DNA from 4 places in the Cetobacterium sp. 2G large genome. Region 4 is predicted to be linked to each of the others. Evidence: riboswitches for the same ligand, from Rfam matches in the RefSeq annotation. Region 4 holds a riboswitch; each other region holds the start of a gene.
The links. A riboswitch is a leader RNA that binds a small molecule or an ion and turns the genes downstream of it on or off. The one in region 4 is predicted to bind cobalamin.

Region 1 (3,218 bases), on a different contig from region 4:
CAATTGCAAAGTTTAATTCCTCTTCAGTACAATTTTCTTTTACAAGAGTGATATTATCAATTAAACTTCCATTTATAATATAATCACTTTGATCTACGATTCCAAGTCGTTCTAAATATGTTTTAAAAGTTATTTTATTTAATGGAATATTATTAATTAAAATTTCCCCATTTGTAGGAAGTAAAGCTCTTTTTAAAAGAGAAGCAGTAGTACTTTTACCAATTCCACTTTCACCAACTAGAGCTATTTTTTCTCCTTTTTCTATTTTTAAATTAAAGTTTTGTAAAATAGATTTCTCATCATAAGAAAAGCCTATATTTTTAAATTCAATTGAAGTGATAGGTTCTATTAGTGGTATATCTCCATCCATTCTATTGTTAAGATTTATAATTTCAGTAAATCTATTAACTCCAGATATTCCTTTTTGATAGATATCAACAAGTCCAACCATTCTCATAATTCTAAGTCTAAAACGATCAACTAAAAGCAAAAAAGATAAGATAATTCCCATTGTAACTCCATCTTTTATGTATAAATAACCTCCAGCAAGAATAATTATAAGTTGAGTTATATTAGAGTAAAAAGTTACTCCTGAAACAATTAAGCTAGATGGAATCATATTCTTCTTTTCACTTTCTAAAAGAGTATCATTTTTTTCAAGAAATCTTTTTTGAGCATAACCTTCTAAATAGTTATCTTTTAAAAAGGAGATAGTTCTCAAAATATCATGAAGATTAGCAGATAATAAACCTGAATTTTTTCGAACACTTCTATGACCAGCTTTCATTTTTTTATTTTCCTTATAAACAAAGATTAATGTTAGTGGTAAAGGAAATAAAGTAATTAGTGAAAGTTTTAAATCAAAATCTATCATTATAAAGATAGAAGCAATAATAGTTATAACTGAAAATATAAAATCCTCTAATCCTCTATGACAAAGAGTGGAAACACTATCTAAGTCATTAATAACTCTAGAAATTAAATCACCACTTTGATTTTTTTTAAAAAACTCACTAGGTTGATTTAAAAGTTTTTTTAATAGATCATTTCTCATACTTTGTTTTATTTTACTTCCCATTAATTTTCCGTTTGCTTGAGAATTAACGGCAAAAAATAGACGCAAAATATAAAGAATAATTAGTATAATAGAAAATTTTAACAATAAATCAATATTTTTAGATGGAAGAGCATCATCTATTAAATTTTTAATTAAAAGTGGTGAGTAAACATCAATAGCAGTCATAGCTAATCTCACACCTAAAAATAGAAGAAGAAGCTTATTTTCCTTTTTTAAATAGTAAATAAGAGTTCCAAAAGATGTTTTTTTCATAAAAAGTTCTCCTTAAAATACATTTATTTCTAAATTAATAGTAACTTTTTTTATACCTAAAAGTCAATACTTCATGATATAAATAATATAAATAATAGATGATAATGTTATAAATTTTAGATAATTTGATTGAAATTTGTACGATAAAGTGTTAATATTAATTAGATAAAAATGTAATGGTTCAACTTGATTAAAAGGGAATTGAGTGAAAATCTCAAACGGTCCCGCCACTGTATAGAGGATGAAAACAGTAATACCACTGAGGATATAAACCTTGGGAAGGGCTGTGAGTAGGATGAATCTAAGTCAGGAGACCTGCCATTATTTAGAATTCTGCGAGGACAGAGAAGGTAAAGGTTTTTACACTTCTCTTTTAGTATTTTCAAAAGGGAGGTTTTTTTTATTGGTGAGAAATTTTAATTTAAAATAAAAATAAAGAAAAATAATACAGGGAGATTAATGATGAACTTTTACAAAACTATGGAAAAGGGCGCGATTGTAGCAGCACATTTTGGAACGACACATGAAGACACAAGAGAAAAAACAATAGATATAATAAATAAAAAATTAAAAAATGAGTTTGATAAATTAGATTTTTTTCAGGTTTATACATCAAGAATTATAAATAGAATACTTTCAAAAAGAGGTATTGAAAATTTAAATACCACTCAAATTTTAGAAAAACTAGTAGAGCAAGGATATCAACATGTAATTATTCAACCAACATATATAATAAATGGAACTGAAATGGAAGCTTTAAAAAGAGAAGTGGATATGTTTTCTGATAAATTTGAAGATATAAGAGTTGGAACTCCATTATTAACAGAAGTAGATGATTATTTTAAGTTAATTGAAGTAATAGAAAAAGAAGTTGGAGTTTTAAAAGAGGATGAAGGAGTTGTGATGATAGGGCATGGCACAGAGCATCCTGCATTGTCAGCTTATCCAATGTTAGCTTATGTTACAAAAGACTTAGAAAAACCGATATACATAGGAACGGTAGAAGGATATCCAGGGCTAGATAATGTAGTAAGAGAGTTAAAAAGAGATAATAAAAGAAAAGTTACGTTAATGCCTCTTATGTTTGTAGCTGGAGATCATGCTAAAAATGATATAGCTGAAGATTGGAAAGAATCATTGGAAGAGAATGGATTTGAAGTAGAGGTAAATTTAAGAGGTTTAGGTGAAATTGAATCTATTCAAAATATTTTTATAGAGAGAGCTAAAAAATTAGAGAATTCTCAACCAGAGGATATACTAGTAAAAAAAGCTGAGTATGCTAAAGGAAGAAAAGCTTCTCATTAATTGGAAGAGTTTAACTCTTCCGCTTTTTATTAAAAGGAGAAATTATGAAGAAAATATTGTTACTATTTTTACTGATAACTACTTTAAGTTTTTCTAAAGAGAATGTAAGGGCAGTTTCAACATCACAGTTTACAACAGAAATTTTATTAGCTATAGGAGCAGAAAATCAGATTTTAGGAACAGCCTATTTAGATGATGAAATACTTCCAGAATTAAAGGAGAAATATGATAAGATACCAGTTTTATCAAAAGGAGCTCCAACTAAAGAGCAATTTTATGCTTTAAATCCTAACCTTTTAACAGGATGGAAATCTATAGCAACTCCTAAAAATTTAGGAACAGTAGAGGAACTAAAAGAAAATGGTGTAAAAGTTGTGTTTACAAAATCTCAAGATACATCTAAAATTGAGGATATATATGACGATATATTGATGTTTGGAGATATTTTTGATTTAAAAGATAATGCTAAAAATGTTGTTGAAAATATGAAAAAAGATATTATTAAAGTTACAGAAAATAATAAAAACAAAAAAAGTATCAAGGTTTTTGCATATGATAGCCAAGAATCAGCACCATTTGTAGT
Region 2 (3,218 bases), on a different contig from region 4:
ATGATTGGATGTTTACTCCAGAGGGAGTAGAAGAAGTATCAAAATATGCTGATGGAATAGGTCCAGCATGGTATATGCTAATAGATGGAGATAATTCTAAAAAAGGAGATATAAAAGTAACTCCATTAGTAGAATATATTGGAAAAAATGGATTGGAATTACATCCGTACACAATTAGAAAAGATGCTTTACCAAACTATGTAGACAATATAGATGAGATGTTTGAAATCATATTTAACCAAACTAATTCTACAGGGGTATTTACAGATTTTCCAGATTTAGGAGTTCAGTTTATAGCAAATCAAAATAAATAAATATAAAATGAGGGATAATTATGACTGGGATAGGATTGACAGAGATATTATTTAGATTGACAGTTTCTTCAATATTTGGAGGTTGTATAGGATTAGAAAGAGAGTTAAAAAATAAATCAGCAGGATTTGTAACCTTAATATTGGTATGTTTAGGAGCTACAACGATTGCCCTTTTACAAGAGGAGCTGTTAATAAGGCAAATAAATTTAATATCCTCCCAACCTAACCTCATAGAAAGTTATAAATTAGATATTACAAGACTATCAGCTCAAGTTGTAACAGGAGTGGGATTTATAGGGGGAGGAGCAATAGTTTATTCAAATGATAAGGTTTCAGGAATAACAACAGCAGCTACTTTATGGATAACAGCAGCAATTGGATTAGCAATTGGATATGGATTTGTATTTTTATCTATAGCAGCTTTTTTAATTGTTGTTATAACTTTAATAGTAATGAAAATACTAGAAAGAAAAGTTATAACCATGGTAAGAAATAAAAAAGCAACTAAAAGTAATTTAACAAAAGAGGAGCAAAAATGAAAGATTATAAAGGATACTTATTTGATATAGACGGAACAATAGTTTTAGGGGATGTTCTAATACCAGGAGCTAAAGAAAAAATTGAGGAATTACGAAAATGTGGAAAGAAAATAGGGTTTTATACGAATAATTCCTCTAAAAATCCAAAGAGCTATATCGAAAAATTTACAAAACTGGGAATAGAAGCTGAATTGAAAGAGATAATAACTGCTGGAGGAGTATTAGCAGATTATTTAAAAAATAGTTGTAAAGATAAAAAAATATTTATGGTGGGGACAAAGGATTATAAAAATTATTGTAAAGATTTAGAGATTCAAATATTTGATGAAAATGATGAGTTTGATTTTTCTGAAATTGATATAGTTGTGGTAACACTTGATTCTGAATTAAACTATAAAAAGTTAGAGATTGCTTGTAAACTTCTACATAGAAATGTAGAATATTTAGCAGCAAATGAAGATTTAGTTTATCCTGTGGAGGATGGAGTATTTTTACCAGACTGTAGAGCTATTTGCAATATAATTGAGTTATGTACAAAAAAAATTCCTAAATATTTTGGAAAGCCTAAAAAAGCTATGCTTGATTATGCACTAAGAAATTTAAATTTACTAAAAGATGAAGTAGTAATAGTAGGGGATAGATTATATACTGATATCGCTTCAGGATATATTAATGACTGTGACACAATATTAGTTTTAACAGGAGAAGCTAAAAGGGATAGTAAAAGTGTTTATAATCCAACTTATATATTAGATAGTATAGCTGATATATAAGAAGCTATTTTTAATTTTAAGAATTGACAAATAATTTAAAATGAGATATAAAATTATTATAAAACTAAATAAAAGTTTTTGGGTGCTTAGGCATAACAAGGAAGTAGGTGTAAATCCTACACAGCCTCCGCTACTGTAATGAGGATGAAACTATAAAACCACTGGAATAAAATCTGGGAAGGATAGGAGTAAAGTGATTCTAAGTCAGGAGACTTACCTAAAAACTACACAAAATTGTTAGGAGTGGACAAGTGTGTAAAAAAATCTAAAGGATTATATATCCAGTAGATTTTTTTGTCTTCTTCTCTACGTTCAAGGGAGTGAGAAAGATGAGTAAAGATTTAAAATGGGATTATAATAAGTTTAGAGAATTTGATAAGTTTATACATACTTTTAAAACTTATCAAGATTTGTCAAAGTTTTTAGAAGAAAATTTATCAGCTATGAGTGGGAAGCAGGAGTTTTTATATCATATTGTAAAGATGACACCTCAAGAACAGCTATTGTTATTTTATTTAAAAAAGTATAAAGGAATAAAAAATTTAGAAACTTTTTATAAAGAATATATAAAGTTTTGCCAAGAATATTATTACTCTTTAAACAAGGATTTATTTGAAGTAGACCCATGGAAAAGGCAAGCTGTATATCATATAAATAGAAAAAATAGATTTTTAGATAGCTTAAAAAAAGTTAAAAATAGTTTAAATATATCATATAATAAAAGTTTAAATTAATTTGTAAAATATAAATAAAATTTTTATTGTTAGACGCTAGAACTTTAAATTTTAGCGTCTTTTATTTTTTAAATTTTGAAAATTTATAGTAGTTACTTTTTTGTAACTAATTTACAGAAAATAAATAATATTGTATTCTGAGCATATGAAATAAGAATATGAAAAGGAGTACTATTATGAAAATATGTAATATTTTAAATGCTAAATCTTATGATGCTATTATAATTGGGTTTGGAAAAGGTGGAAAAACTCTTGCGGGATTTTTAGGAAAAATAGGGAAAAAAGTTGCTTTAATTGAAAAAGATAAAAATATGTATGGTGGAACTTGTATAAACGTAGGATGCATTCCTACAAAAATTCTTGTTGAAGAATCTCAAAAAATTGAAAAGAATTTTAAAAAAGCTATTGAAAGAAAAAACACACTAATTTCCGATTTAAGAGGGGCTAATTATAATAAGTTAGATTCTTTTAAAAATGTAGATATTTATACAGGAATAGGTTCTTTTGAAACTGAGTATTTGATAAGTGTTACAAATGGAGAAGATAAAACTATATTAAAAGGTGAGCAAATATTTATAAATACAGGAGCAAAGACGATTATTCCTAAAATAGAGGGATTAGAAAAAACTAGGAATATCTACACGAGTACATCTATTATGGAGTTAGATATATTACCTTCTAAATTAGCAATTATTGGTGGTGGATATATAGGACTAGAATTTGCATCAATTTTTAATAACTTTGGTTCACAAGTAACTGTTTTTGAAGGTGGAGATAATATTCTTTTAAGAGAAGAGCCCGAGATTAGGGAAGAAGTTAAAAAAGATTTTCAAAATAGAGGAATTGAGATATTAACAA
Region 3 (3,218 bases), on a different contig from region 4:
TTACTATAAAACTTCCTAAAAATGCATAAAACATAGGCGCTATAATTCCATCAACACTATTTTCAGCTATAGTCTCCATTGTACTTCTTACAACTTGTATTTCGTCCATCTCACCCGTATCTCTACTAACCAAATAAGAAAGCTCTTTTTGTGCCTTTTGTAAATCTCCACTTTTTAAAATTTTATAAACTTTAATCCCTTCAGCACCTAAACTTTTCGTTGCCAAAGTTGTGTATAGAAAGAAAATTTCTAAAAATTCAGATGTCCTAGCTATGTAATATGACAATACTACTGTTGAAAGTATTACTGTAAAAGCTAATACTCCTCCCCATACTTTTTTATTTTTTAATGAATAGATTTTATTTTCAATAAAAGTTATATATTTTCCTATAAATCTAACTGGATGTGGAAACCAATATGGATCCCCTAAAATTAAATCTAACAAATAAGCTATCCATATTTTTAAAATGATGCTCATTAGTTCTCCTCCAAAATCTTATAAATAGCTTTCATGTCCACATTTTCTCTGAATATTTTTTCTAACTTATCCAACTCTTGAAGTCTATATTCATCAAATGTCATTGTGCTATTTTTCTTTTCCAGTCCTTTCTTCTCTCTTATATTATTTAAAATAAAATCAGTAAACTCTCTATTATCAAAAATTCCATGTAAGTATGTTCCGAAAATATTGTCCTTTACTGTGGCTACTAATCTATTATCTAAAGTTATAGATTTTTCTTTCCCCTCTGTTACTCCTTGGTGAATCTCATAACCTTTAACTTGAATATCTCCTAATCCTTTTAATAACCCAGTTTCTCCTTTTAATAATCCTGTATACTGTGTTGTTACCTTCTCTTTTTCCATTGTAGTTTCTATGTCTAAAAGTCCTAGTCCTGGAAGTTCTTTTATATCTCCCTCTATTCCATAAGGATCTAACACTTTTTCCCCTAAAATTTGAAATCCTCCACATATGCCAATAATAGGAGTTCCTTTTCTAGACATTTTTATAATCTCTTGTGCGATTCCTTTCTCTTTTATATCTTTTAAATCATCTATTGTATTTTTAGATCCAGGTATAATTATCAGGTCTTCATTTCCTAATTCATGAAATGATGTTACATAATTAACATTTACATCCTTATTTGCTAGTAAAGCATCAATGTCTGTAAAATTTGATATATGCTTTAATTTTATAACCGAAACTGTTATATCTGCAGTTTTTGATTTAATCTTATTAAATTTTTCTGTTACCCCATCCTCATCCTCTATGTCTAGTTCAAAGTATGGCATAACTCCTAAAATTGGAACTCCTGTCAGTTCCTCTATTTTTTCTAATCCTGGTTTTAATATATCAACATTTCCTCTAAACTTATTTATAATTACACCTTTTACTCTAGCTCTCTCTTCTGGTTCCATAAGAGATATTGTTCCATAAATTGATGCAAAAACTCCACCTCTATCAATATCTGCAACTAAAATAACAGGAGCATCAACCATTTCAGCTAATCCCATGTTTACTATATCGTCTTGCTTTATATTTAATTCTACAGGGCTTCCTGCTCCCTCTATAACACATATTTGATTTTCATCTTTAATCGTATTATAAGCTTGAATTATATCTTTTTTTAACTTTGATTTATAATCTCCGTATTCAAGTCCTCCCATATTTCCGATAGATTTTCCATTGACAATCACTTGAATCCTTCTATCCCCTGTGGGTTTTAATAAAATAGGATTCATTGTATAGTGAGCTTCTATCTCACATGCCATCGCCTGAAGAGCTTGTGCTCGCCCCATCTCATGTCCATCTTTTGTTATATAAGAGTTCAGTGCCATATTTTGAGATTTAAAAGGTGAAACTGTGTATCCATCTTTAAAAAATGCTCTACATAAGCCTGTAACTGTTATACTCTTCCCTGCTCCTGAAGACGTCCCAACAACCATTATGTTCTTATGTTTCATAATATCATTTCTCCTAAATTTGTGAAGTTTAGCGGAAATATAAAAAATGCGAAAATGAATAGAATATTGCTAATTAGAATTGAAATTGACAGTTCTAAATACAAATCTGTTCACCGCAGATTTTATATTTTCTTTTATATTCATGGCAGATATCCTGACTCAGATTCATCCTACTCTTAGGCCTTCCCATAAAAACTACAGTGGCTAGTCTAATTTCGTCCTCCTTACAGTGGCGGGACCGTGTGAGATTTTCACTCAACTTTCCTTTTAATCAAATTATTGAACCATAAATAATATACATATTTATCATAATTATACATAATGATTATGCACAAGTCAACCTTTTTTAAAAGTTTATGTTTAAAAATTAAACTACAAATGTTTGCTATTTTATAGAAATTAATTTTAAAAATAATTTTAATAAAACTACAATAATAAAAAAGAAAATTAAATTTTATTCGTAGATTAAATGTGACATATTAAATTTTTATAAGGGAGTGATTAAATATGAACGATGTTAAAACAAATAAACAACCTCTTATTGTAGAGGACAAAATTATTAATGTTCCTCCTATGTTTGCAGAGATTTTTGCATTAAATCCTAAAAATCTTAAAAAATGGTTAGTTGGAGCAAAAAATTCAAATAAATCTTATGAAGATCTTAAAGTAAAAGATATTTTAAATACAAAAGTTAATGCTGCTGTTAATGATGAGGCATTTCTTTTAGATGTAACGTTTGGAAATACAACTCATAAATTATATTTAAAAAAACCTCAAGCAAATAAAGGATTGGATTTTATATTAACAGAAGGTGATAAATTTAAAATTGAAACAAATTTACACCTTACTGAGATAAATGATAAAAAATGTAACATACATCTTGAAACAACTTTATTAGAAAGTAAACATAGTTTTCATCCTATAACATCTTTTGAATTAAAATACTTTTTCAGAAAAAGTTTATCAAACTTCATAGAAGAGTGTGAAAAAAGTTATAGTACTTTTGAAAGCGAAGAAAAAACTATTGAAGCTGAAGTTTTAAATTTCTACCAAAGCAATATATCTGCTTTTAACTCTTTAATTGAACCACTAAAAAATGATTTAGGAGAAGATTCTTATTTAGATATTCAAAAAAAATTAAAAACTTTAGGTATGGATACATCTGATAAAGTTAGTAAAATATTCACAAATTTAGTTGGTGTTATTCCCACAGAAGATTTATCATTAATCAATGATAAAGTTATTCAATTTATTAA
Region 4 (3,218 bases):
ACTCCATAGAAAATTTCATTTTCTGTTTCTATATAGAATACTGATGTTGAGATATATGTATTCCCTACAAAATCCTTTACTCCAATTTCATAAGTTTCTGTTTTTTGAGGATTAAATTCTCCTGCCCAAGCATTTATTTCATCTGTATTAGGTGCTCTAAATCCTTTGGTATAACTTACATATGTAGATCCCGAATCAGAATATAAATAGCTTCCTGTCAGTTCTATTGCATCTTCTTTAAACTTTCTTGTTACAAATCTATCTCCCTTGTATTCAATATTTTGTCTTCTGTATCCTTGAGTAAATCTAAACTTCTCTATTGTAGAACTATTTATTATAAATCCACCTAAAGAGTTTTTTTCAGATTTTCCATTTCCATAAGCAAAATCTCTTGTCTCTCCCTGATAAATGTCTCCACCAAATACAACATAATTCTCATCTAAATATGAATATTTAAGTTGTGGCTTTAAATATTTAACTTCTGTCTTGTAATTACTTCCATTTGAAGAGTAGTTTTCATGAGCATATCTTCCTAATAGTTTAAATTCTAAATCAGAATTTATATTATATAAGTAATCTCCTACAAAATTATTTTTCTCTGTTTTTCCATCAATTCTCCAAGCATTTGGATTAGATTGTGTTCTGTCTTCATTAACTTCATCTTTAGTCAATGCTCCCGGAGCTTTAAAATCATTTTTAGAATAATTATATTTAAATTTTAACTCTCCATCATTAAGTTTATATCTACTTCTAAATCCAAAACTTTGTAAATCATCTTTAGAATAATCCCTATATCCATCTTTTTCTTTTTTCAAATAATCTACTTCAACTAAAAGCTTTTCTCCTATTTTAGTTCCATATGTAATTTGCTGTTTTTTTAATCCATAAGATCCTATTTCACTATTTAAGCTTCCATAATTTTTTTTATTTTCAGGTGCTTTTGTCACTATATTTATTGTTCCTCCAACTGCTCCATCTCCGTATAAAACTGAGCCTCCAGAAGGTATTACTTCAATTCTCTCTATATTATCTACTGGAATATTGCTTGTTTGATATCCTGATAAATCAATCGAATTAATTGGCGCTCCATCAACTAATACTATAACATTTGACTTTGCTGTAGGCCCTTGACCTCTTATATCAAAAGCGGCATCTGCTCCACCCATCTCTTTTACAATAACACTTGATACTAATTTTAAAGCTTCTGCTACTGTTTTCGCTCCCCTTTGCGTTATCTCTTCTCCTGTTAATACAGTTATATTTTTAGGTATATCTGCTATTGTTGTCTCTGTATTTTCACTCGTTATAACACTTTCTTCTAATTTCACAACCTTGTCTTGTCCCATTGATAAACTAGATGCAAGAATCAGTCCTGCAATATAAAATCTTTTTTTCATTTAATTTAATCCTCCCATTCTGTCACTCGCAGTTTATTTTTATGGCAGGTATCCTGACTCAACTTCATCCTCCAATAGCCCTTCCCAGTTTCCCAGTGGTTTATCTATTTTTGTCCATTTTACAGTGGCGTGACCGTTTAAGCTTTTCACTTAATTCCCTTTTAATTTATAAAAACCATAACGTCTTATTATACTATAATCACTTCATTTTTAAAAGTTTTAAACAATAAGTGAACAAAATATATTTTAAATTAACCTTGATTTATTTATATTTTTTAAGTACAATTTAGATAAAAAATTTTTTAAGGAGAGTTTATGAAAAATATTATCCCAGGTTATTTTTATATTTTTGACACTCCATTTGGTTTACTTAAAATTGAAGAATTAAATAATGAAATTATTAAAATTGAACTTAACAAACCTACTTCAAATAGAACTTTTAAGCTTACAAAACTTTTAGAAGAATCCTTTAAAGAGATTGATGAATTTCTAAAAGGCAAGAGAAAAAAATTTACATTTAAAATAAATCCTATTGGAACAGAGTTTCAAAAATCTGTTTGGAAAGCATTGCTTAATATTCCTTATGGAGAAGTTAAAACTTATAAAGATATTGCAATTGCTATTGGCAATCCTAAGGCATGTAGAGCCGTTGGATTAGCAAACAATAAAAATCCCATCCCCATAGTTATTCCTTGTCATAGAGTAATTGGTTCCAATGGTAAACTAACTGGATATGCCTATGGATTATCTATAAAATCCCATTTACTTAATTTAGAAAAAGGTGCAAAATAATTTCGCACCTTTTTTTAGGCTTCAACTACATTTTTAAAAACTACTTTCTCTACTATGTAAACTGTTATTAGATTAGTAAAAAATCCTGGTAATAACTCATACATATAACTATCTAATCCTAAAACTTTCCACATTAAAAATACAAACATTCCTACTAAAATCCCTGATAAAACACTTTTGCTATTTACATTTTTAAAATAAAGTACCGATATTATTGCTGGTCCAAATATTGTCCCAAAACCTCCCCAAGCATAAGCTACCAATGATAGTACTTTAGCATTTTGATTTAATGCAAATAGTAATGCTAATAAAGCTATTACAACAACACATAGTCTTCCAACCCACATTATCTCTTTGTCAGAAACATCTTTTTTCATATATTTATAAAAGTCTTCTGTTAAAGTAGTTGATGAAACTAACAATTGTGAATCTATCGTTGACATTATTGCTGATAATATTGCAGCTAATAAAATTCCTGCTACCCAAGGATTAAACAACTCTTTTATCATATAGATAAATATTTTTTCTGCATCTCCTCCTAACTCTGCAACATTTTTAAAAAGTGGTATTCCTAAAAGTCCAATTGCTATTGCTCCAATTAAAGAGATAATTACCCATATCATAGCTATTCTTCTAGATTTTTTTAATTCTTTTACATCACTTATACTCATAAATCTAACTAAAATATGAGGTTGTCCAAAATATCCTAGTCCCCAAGCTAAAGAAGACAATATTCCTAATATTCCTATATTCTCTCCATTTTGTTTAAATATATTAAATGAAATTCCTTTCAACTCAATTCCTTGTCTAACTGTCTCAATATCTCCAATTTTATAATATGCTGCTAACGGAACCGCTATTATAGCTAAAAACATTAGCCCTCCTTGAAAAAAATCTGTCCAACACGAAGCTAAATATCCACCCATAAATGTATACACGACTATTGTTACTGTACCAATTATTACTGCAACTTTGTAATCAATTCCAAGTATTGATTCAAATAGTTTTCCTGCTGCTACTAGTCCAGAT

Region 1: it holds a riboswitch for cobalamin, as region 4 does, so the genes downstream of both, H5J23_RS02435 (sirohydrochlorin cobaltochelatase) here and H5J23_RS09280 (TonB-dependent receptor) in region 4, are expected to answer to the same signal.
Region 2: it holds a riboswitch for cobalamin, as region 4 does, so the genes downstream of both, H5J23_RS00675 (hypothetical protein) here and H5J23_RS09280 (TonB-dependent receptor) in region 4, are expected to answer to the same signal.
Region 3: it holds a riboswitch for cobalamin, as region 4 does, so the genes downstream of both, H5J23_RS13565 (cobyric acid synthase) here and H5J23_RS09280 (TonB-dependent receptor) in region 4, are expected to answer to the same signal.

Annotation. Positions count from the first base shown of each region.
Region 1 covers NZ_JACHTH010000003.1:259,059-262,276, reverse strand. The annotation lists gene H5J23_RS02440 (ABC transporter ATP-binding protein) at 1-1,330, opposite strand, end outside; cobalamin riboswitch at 1,491-1,668, shown strand; gene H5J23_RS02435 (sirohydrochlorin cobaltochelatase) at 1,793-2,635, shown strand; gene H5J23_RS02430 (ABC transporter substrate-binding protein) at 2,680-3,218, shown strand, end outside.
Region 2 covers NZ_JACHTH010000002.1:58,285-61,502, reverse strand. The annotation lists gene glpQ (glycerophosphodiester phosphodiesterase) at 1-314, shown strand, start outside; gene H5J23_RS00685 (MgtC/SapB family protein) at 335-853, shown strand; gene H5J23_RS00680 (HAD-IIA family hydrolase) at 850-1,626, shown strand; cobalamin riboswitch at 1,690-1,862, shown strand; gene H5J23_RS00675 (hypothetical protein) at 1,956-2,360, shown strand; gene H5J23_RS00670 (FAD-dependent oxidoreductase) at 2,537-3,218, shown strand, end outside.
Region 3 covers NZ_JACHTH010000007.1:629,481-632,698, reverse strand. The annotation lists gene cbiB (adenosylcobinamide-phosphate synthase CbiB) at 1-478, opposite strand, end outside; gene H5J23_RS13565 (cobyric acid synthase) at 478-1,962, opposite strand; cobalamin riboswitch at 2,089-2,266, opposite strand; gene H5J23_RS13560 (hypothetical protein) at 2,470-3,218, shown strand, end outside.
Region 4 covers NZ_JACHTH010000005.1:1,359,571-1,362,788, forward strand. The annotation lists gene H5J23_RS09280 (TonB-dependent receptor) at 1-1,397, opposite strand, end outside; cobalamin riboswitch at 1,423-1,592, opposite strand; gene H5J23_RS09285 (methylated-DNA--[protein]-cysteine S-methyltransferase) at 1,713-2,189, shown strand; gene putP (sodium/proline symporter PutP) at 2,204-3,218, opposite strand, start outside.